2 regions of the Paenibacillus sp. WG02 genome follow, and region 1 is predicted to be linked to the other one. Evidence: riboswitches for the same ligand, from Rfam matches in the RefSeq annotation. Region 1 holds a riboswitch; the other holds the start of a gene.
The links. A riboswitch is a leader RNA that binds a small molecule or an ion and turns the genes downstream of it on or off. The one in region 1 is predicted to bind cyclic di-GMP.
Positions count from the first base shown of each region.

Region 2: another riboswitch for cyclic di-GMP. It lies ahead of ACBP55_RS02700 (stalk domain-containing protein); the one in region 1 lies ahead of ACBP55_RS11640 (methyl-accepting chemotaxis protein).

Region 1 covers NZ_AP036016.1:2,611,612-2,615,882, forward strand. The annotation lists gene ACBP55_RS11640 (methyl-accepting chemotaxis protein) at 1-1,487, opposite strand, end outside; cyclic di-GMP riboswitch class I at 1,567-1,651, opposite strand; gene ACBP55_RS11645 (BMP family protein) at 1,928-2,959, shown strand; gene ACBP55_RS11650 (cytochrome ubiquinol oxidase subunit I) at 3,160-4,271, shown strand, end outside.
Region 2 covers NZ_AP036016.1:585,456-589,726, forward strand. The annotation lists gene ACBP55_RS02680 (hypothetical protein) at 1-224, shown strand, start outside; gene ACBP55_RS02685 (SRPBCC family protein) at 649-1,182, opposite strand; partial or broken gene ACBP55_RS02690 (ArsR family transcriptional regulator) at 1,277-1,357, opposite strand; gene ACBP55_RS02695 (3D domain-containing protein) at 1,706-2,395, shown strand; cyclic di-GMP riboswitch class I at 2,596-2,690, shown strand; gene ACBP55_RS02700 (stalk domain-containing protein) at 2,747-4,271, shown strand, end outside.

The DNA of each region.
Region 1 (4,271 bases):
TCCATCTGATAGGCCACCTGCTGCACCCCATTCATAATTTTGCGGAATGCTTCTCCTGCTTCCTGCATAATCACGGTTCCGTGTTTGACCTCTATGCTACCTTTTTCCATGGCGACAACTGCAGAACGAGTTTCGCCTTGAATTTGCTGAATGATCCCCGCGATTTGTTCCGCCGATTGTCTGGATTGCTCCGCCAGTTTCCGAACCTCGTCGGCAACGACGGCAAAGCCTCTTCCGTGTTCGCCCGCTCTTGCAGCTTCAATCGCGGCATTCAATGCAAGCAAATTTGTCTGCATCGAAATATCGGTAATAACATCGACGATTTGACCGATTTCATGAGATCGTATACCCAGTTGGTTAACACTCTTGGCCGAATCGTTGACTGATTCTCGGATCAAATCCATTTGGGACATCGCTTTCTGGATCGAAATATTGCCTTCCTCGGCTTCCTTGGAAGCTTCCATTGACATTGCGGATACATTGCCCGAAAATTCGGCAATCCGATTAACTCCGGTAGCCATCTCTTCCATTGCTCTTACGCTTTCGATAGTACTTTGCATCTGCTGATCGGCACCTCCAGCAATGTCTTGAATGGCCGCAACGACATGATGGGTAGTTTGGTTGGATTGTTCGGAGCTTGCTGCCAATTGCTCCGAGCTTGCTGACAAGTTTTGAGACTCGAGGACGATCTTCGCAATGATTTCTCTCAAGCTGGTGATCATTCCGTTGAAATCCTTTGAAAGAAGACCGATTTCGTCTTTGGATTGGTATGTAGCGTTAACCGTTAAATCTCCGTCCTGCGCTTTAGCCATCAATTGCTGGATGCTGCGGACAGGTCTTGTGATCATGTTAGAAATGCCATATCCGATCAAGGAACATAAAGTGACGGCAAGTAGGGTAACGACAATGATGATCGAGGAAGCCAGCTTGGAGCTTTGAACACTTTTCTCGTAAAAGATTTTTGCGTCGTCTTCATTGAACTTAACAACGTTCTCCAGGCTTTTGATCATTTCTGCGCGGATCGGCTTGAACGAATTCACATATTCCTTATGCGCTGCTTCTTTTTGATTGGCAACGGCCAATTCATCCACTTTTTTCTTGGCTTCGTTGTTTTTAGGGATTAAATTGATAAAGCTTTGGTACTGCTCTTGTGCTCTCGAAGTCAGCGTGATCTGCTCGAGAGCTTTTCGTATCGCCTGATTTTTATCGCGGGTTTGAACAATTTGCTGTTGGATTTGCTTAATGATAGCTTCGTCTTTCGCCAGCAGCAATTCAAGCTGCAAAGCATCCATTTGGGAATTGCCGAACAGAAGTCCTTCGACCAGGCTGTTCGGAATCAAGGTTTCTTCGTACATAGCACGGGCATTGCTAGCCATCTTGTTCATGACGAAATAGCCTGTAAAGCCGATAATGAGCAGGAAAACAATGGAAAGACCGAGCATCCCCCCGATTTTCGTTTTGATTCGCAAATTCTTAATGTATTTCATGATCTAAGCATCCCCCATTGAGATATTGTGAAATAAAAAAAGTCCACCCCCAAAAAAAAGAGATGGACGACCTCCAATTTTCGGTGACCCGGCTGCCGTAGATCGAAATCCTTAGGCCCGTAGCTTTGCGTCCTCCTCTTTCGAGAAGTTTGCCTTTTCGTGATATGGGTATATCTATTGGCCAAAGTATAGAATAGCTTTTTGAAAAATACAAGACCTTTTTACTAAACCTAAATACTCACTTAACATACCGTAATGTCGGAATTTAGGGCAATTGTCATGGGTGCTTTAGGGAGGATAGGCCTGCGAATGGCGCTATTACGCGATTATTGGGTTTATTCCCCATATTTATTTTCGGCATAATTTGACAAAAAATGAAGTCTAGTTTATTCTCGGATTTGTCCGGACAAAACTACTTTTTTGGAAACGAGGGGTACATCTTGAGAAAACTACTTTCGAAATTGGCTTTGTCGAGCTTGGCGATGGCACTAGTATTTTCATTCGGTTTGTCTACTGCAGAAGCTAGCAAGGACCCGTCACACACCAATAATAAAAAAGCTAAAGTTGCATTGTTGATTCCGGGTTCCTCCAAGGACGGCGGTTTTATGGAATCTGCTTACCGTGGATTGGCGAAGGCAGAAGAGGATTTCAGAATTAAGGCGACGTTTGTGGAAAATATCCCGCATGACACCGCTCAAATTGCAGATGCATTGCGTGAATTGGCTAATACAAACCCAGATATGATTATTGCTCATGCAGGGCAGAGCTCGGAAGCCGTGAAGTTGGTAGCCAAAGAATTTCCCAAAATAAAATTTGTTAATACGCAAACGAATTTGACCGGCGATAACCTGTCCAGCTATCAGGTAAAACAGGAAGAATCCGCATGGCTGGCAGGCGCAGCTGCAGGACTTTTGACAAAAACGAATGTGGTTTCTCATATTTCCGGCGCACGCGTAGGTCCCGGTCTGTTGGGACGCGCAGCATTTGCCGGCGGTTTGAAATACACGAATCCTGAAGCAACGTTCCTTACAACGTTTACAGGCAACCAGGAAGACGCCGCTCTGGCGAAAAGAGTTGCGCAAGCGCAAATCAACGCGGGGTCGGATATGATCTTCACCATGCTGAATAATGCTCGTTCTGGTGTGACGGAAGCGGCACGCGAGAATGGCGTGTATCAATTCGCTAACGTTCGCGATTATTATGCCGATGCACCCGATGTTTTCATTGGATCTGCGATTTCGGATGCAAGCTTGACCGTATATGGAGCGATTAAAGATTTGACGGAAGGTACGTGGAAGCCGAATACGGTGAAAAAAATTGGACTCGAAAATCCGGATGCCGTTCGACTTGCCTTGTCACCTATTGTTCCACAAGACGTGAAGGATACAATTGCAGCGTTCGCCGATAAAATCAAATCAGGTGAAATTGTTATTCCTTCAGTATATACCGGTCCTGAATTTACAGCTAACTAAGCCTGCGTTCAGATAACGAATCGCCTAAGTGAGCCTCATAGTTCGTATGTTGAGCACTTCTTTAATCCCGAGTGGGGTTAGAGAAGTGTTTTTCTTTTACACTTTTTGTTCAATAGAAATTACCGCGGTTGTGATATTCATCACATGCAAACAACACGCCACGATTTATACTTACAACGAAAAGAAGGGAGGCGCTATTTTTGGAAGCATTAGACTTAAGTCGGTGGCAGTTCGGAATAACAACAGTTTACCACTTTTTTTTCGTACCTTTATCTATCGGTCTTGCCTATCTGATTGCTTGTATGCAAACGATGTATGTGGTCAAGAAGGACGATAAATACAAAGCAATGGCACAATTCTGGGGCAAATTGTTTCTCCTTAATTTTGCAGTGGGTGTTGTGACAGGAATTATGCAAGAGTTCCAGTTCGGCATGAACTGGGCGGATTATTCTCGGTATGTTGGTGCAGTCTTTGGGGGACCGCTTGCCGTAGAAGCCTTGGTTTCTTTTTTCTTGGAGTCAACGTTTCTAGGGTTATGGATTTTCGGTTGGGATCGGCTGTCGAAAAAGGTGCATTTGGCTTGTATATGGCTTGTAGCAATTGGAGCAACTTTATCCGCACTCTGGATTCTGAGCGCGAACTCTTTCATGCAGGAGCCCGTCGGCTACACGATTCAGAATGGACGTGCGGAGATGACGAATTTCTTCGCGCTGCTTGGCAACACACAGCTATGGGTTGAATTCCCGCATGTTATTTATGGGGCGCTTGCTACAGGATCAATGTTCGTAACAGGCATCAGCGCTTATCAAATCATACGCAAACACAGAGTGGATTTATTTAAAGCCTCTTTTACAATAGGGATCGTGTTTGCTCTCGCTGCAAGCTTTATGACAGCTGTAGCTGGACATGAGCAAGCACAGCATTTGATGAAATCTCAGCCGATGAAGATGGCTGCATCAGAAGCACTGTGGAACACAACGGGGGACAGCGCCCCTTGGACCGTATTTGCTCGAATCGATGTCAAGAAGCAGGAGAACAAGTCTCAATTAGAAATTCCTTATGCGTTAAGCATTCTTTCGTATAACAAGCTTACTGGCAGTGTGCCCGGTATGAATCAACTGCAGGCCGAGTACGAGGCGAAATACGGTCCTGGCAATTATATTCCGCCAGTGAAGACGACGTTCTGGAGCTTCCGCATTATGGTAGCGGCTGGCGTACTCATGATTCTGCTTAGTATGCTAGGAACCTACGCCGCATTACGCAATCGCTTGGAACGGTATCGTCATTATTTGAAATGGATGCTACCCGCCAT
Region 2 (4,271 bases), 2.0 Mb from region 1:
CCAGTTTACACCGTCGTTTCGGCGGCGCTTCGATGTATATCTTTTTTACATCCCTGCTTTTGATTGGTACGGTAGGTTCCTATATCTTCACGCACTTTGGGTTGTGGGGCGGTCTCTTGGATTGGTTCATCCATAGTTATATGGATATATTCTGGTGGATGGTGCCTTTGGTTGTCGTTTACTTAGTGGCAGCTTATGGATTGCTTCGTAGAGCGACGGCTTAGAATTAAGAATAAGGGGCAGTCCCATAAGGCGTTCATCTTTAGGCTGCCTCCGTTTTCACTGTTGCACTACATGGAAAACCTACCGTTAGTTTGGGTGTTTTCTCTGAAGCCCTGTTAGATTTCGCTCCTTATTGAAACAAAATAAAGGCTGCTCGCTAGGCTATTAACCTTTTGAGTCAGCCTCTTATTTTGTTAGTTAGTCTCCTGAATGAGATCCGCAAGAGGCGGAATCGAGCTACGTATGTGGGTTACCTTCCCAAGACCAAACCAGCTTTGGCTTGCCGGCGCTAATCCATAAAGCGCTGATTTGAGATAAGCGCGTTTTCCGCGTCTATCTCCAGTCAATCCTAGAGAGCGCGTTTTCTGAGCTTATCCGCGAATGCTTCACTGCGTTTTACAGGTTTAAGCGCGGAAGCCGCTCCTCTTAAACGATTTTGGCTAAGTAGGCATCGAGCTGATCGAACGTTCCGCCGAAGCCTTGTTTCATGGAATCATGCATGCCCTCAAAGAATTTAAGTTCTTCCTCAGTAGCATTGATAGGACCTCCACGCATGATCAGTGTAGTTTTTCCTTCATCTTCAGTAAACGATAGTTTATTCATGATCTCCAGAGGGAAGTATTCGCTAAACGGTGCTCTGATCGTATTCGCCTCTGCATCGGAAAAAGAATTCACGAAGACGAGCTTCTCAGGGGAATTAATTTCATGGTACACAAACTTACCCCACATTTCAAAGCCTTCAGCCGATTTCATGCTGTAGTGAAAGATGCCGCCTTGGCGTAGATCAAAGGTGTTTACGTTTAATTCGAAGCCTGTTGGTCCCCACCAGCGAGCTAAATGTTCAGCCTCCGTCCATGTTTTGAAAACGAGTTCACGTGGTGCATGGAAGGTGCGTGTAAGAACCAACTCGCCTCCTTCTACGGTGGCATTGAAGTTGTTCCCTGCTTTTTCTTGTGTCATGTCGAATCCTCCAAATCAAATTGTTTTTTCTTTTCCTTCTCTAACATTTGCTGCAAATAATCGTCCAAACGATCGAATCTCTCTTCCCACATACTTGTGGTTGCTGAAGCTCAAGCCGATCCGTTATTTCCCCGACGGTAAGGGGGCCGTCACATAAGAGCTCGACGATGTGCAAGCGGTTTGGTTCAGCGAGAGCACATTAAGTCTTATTCATAAACTAAATATACTCCAAAAGGAATATTCCTGTCAAGGAATATTTATAGACGTAACCGATTGAAAAGCAAAAAGACTGCCGCATCAGCAGTCTTTTCTTATTTTCTCAATTGTTAGTCTAAGCCAAGATTCGTTTTATATTCACTTTATGTTTTCTTATTTCTTTACCCATTTTTTCTTGCTTATTTTTTTGGCGCTCTGTCCACCTGTCTTTTAAATTGAAAAAAATAAATACGAGACGTATATAAATCATAGAATTGGACGAATCTAGTAGCTATAACTCTATTATTTTTTAAGAGGAGGAAATACTATGTTTCGTAAAATTCTTTATGTAACTTTGACGCTTCCTTTGCTGCTTTGTTTGTGGCAGGTGCAGCCAGCCTATTCGTATCCTGAAAGTGAAGATGGGGGGGAATTACCTCCTACGTATAGTATGGCAAGCAGTGCAGGTTCTGTGGAAGCAGCGGCTCAAACCGAGTCAGTTCAGTCTAAGACGCAGTATCAAGTGGACCGAGGAGATACGCTATTCAAAATTGCACGTGATTTTGGCGTAACCGTAGATGACCTTATCAACACTAACAATATTCAAAATCCGAACCAGCTAACGATTGGTCAAAGTCTAACGATTCCGAAGAGTGAATCCGAGATTGGTTTACCAAATGGTCAAAAGAAAATTATCAAAAAAGTGTTGAACACAACCCTTACAGCTTATACGGCGGGCTTTGAATCAACAGGTAAAAAGGCTTCCCATCCCATGTACGGCATCACATTTAGTGGTCTTAAAGCCAAAGAAGGACGCACGATCGCCGTGGATCCGGCTGTAATCCCTTTAGGATCTACGGTGTTCATTGACGGTATTGGCATTCGCAAAGCCGAGGACATTGGTTCAGCTATTCGCGGTTCGAGAATTGATGTATTCATGAATGATCTAAATGACGCTCAAGAATTCGGCGTAAAGAAGAATGTGAAAGTCTATTTGCTAGATCGAGAGAATGTTTAAATCGATAGGCATTTACTAGGCTTAAGGTCAACCGGGACATCCGGTTGGCCTTTTTTTGTGTGAAACCACACACTTTGTGTATGTATTTCCTCTTTTTTGTAGAAAAGTGTTGAATTTTGAAATAACGTGGATTAATATGGAAAACAGTCAGTTCTAAATGACTAGTTAAGATGAGTAAAAATACCTAATAACCAAGCAATAATGAACAAAGGCAAATCCATCGAAAGGTGGAGACGCAAAGCCACGGGTCTAAGCCATGAGTCACACCTCATGGGATGATAGCCGGGTTACCTTTAGGGGCTTGGTTTTTTATTGTCTTAAAAAACTTTCTATGTGATAGGAGCTGGAGAAATGATCAAAGCACATTTGAAAAACATGGTATTAGGATGCTTAATGGCCATGTTGCTCTCAAGTCTAGGAGAGGGGAATACAGCTTTAGCTGACCAGACGGTCAAAGTTACGGATATACAAACTTCCTATGCTGCTCCTGTACGTAAATCTTATAATAATTCTTTTATTTCGGGCGATGAACTGGTTTGGATTGGTAGTGATGCAACGAATTTGTATCAAATATTTTACCGTAATTTGGACACGGGGGAAACGAAACAGCTGACCGACACGAAAACAAACAAAAGCGATCTATGGGCAGGAGGCGATTATGCAGTATATTCTGCCGGTCGGAGTGAAGTGATACTGCTTAACCTCCGTACAGGTGAGTCGGAATCGATTATAAACCATACTACGGTTGAAAACCTCACGACAGACGGGCGATATGCAGCTTATATGAATAAGACGGACAGCTACATATATGTTTACGATATAGAGTCGAAACAGACGAAACAGTTGGTTAAAGGGCGTTATCCACAGGTCGCGGACGGAAAAATCATCATGCAGGATGGGAAAGGGAGTTTGCTGTTATATGACCGCGCTACCGACACCACGAGGACGATCAAAGAACCTGCAGATGGATTTATCGTCAATTTTAAGTTCAATGGAAAAGTGGTCGTATGGTCTCAGCAAGTTAACGAACACGAAGTTCAAGTCAGAATGATGAATGTGGATGAGTTGAATGCCGTACCTACGGTGCTAGCCCAGAAGAAAATGGATAAAATCACTTCCTGGCCCACGATACTGGACATTAGTAGTAATCTCGTAGTTTGGAGGCAAGCATCGGAGGACGGAAAGACTAGCATGATTGCAGCTGCAGACCTTACATACGGGGAATCAACCGTTATCGCGAACGACACCACAGAGTCTATGGTGCTCGGAATTTACAAGGATCAAGTTGCGCTTCAGGGCAATGATGGGAACATTTTGCTGCGTGCGCTGCAAGTAAGCGGTACACCCACGGCGAAGAAAGAAACTCTTGCGTCCGCTGTACCAGATGTCAAGCAAAGGCCTCAAGCTGTTGAATTTGATACACGGTTTTATAAAGAAGGGCTTACATACAAAGAACTTAGACAAAGTAATTCTCAAGTAGAGGGTCATCCTGCATCCTCTGATAAAAGTGTGAGCTTGGACGTACCGCCACATGCATTCGAGGATACTTTAGGCAAAATTAAGCTGGCACCAGCGGAAGACAAGAATTTGGAACTCACAAAGGCGATGCAGAGCGGACAGATGATGGTCAGCTTGCCGTGGAATATCGATTTTCCGGATCAAACGGTGTTAGAAATCCAGCTTAATATGTCTTATATGGAGAGCAGAGTACCGCATAAATTACGGGATAAGCTTGGTATTTACCGACTGGAGTCTGACTCATGGATTTATATGGGGGGGCTATTGGGGGACAATTCCAATGTGATTCATACAGCAATTGAGAAACCGGGAATCTATGCAATCTTTCTACACGACGTTGCCGATGTTCCTCTGCGTG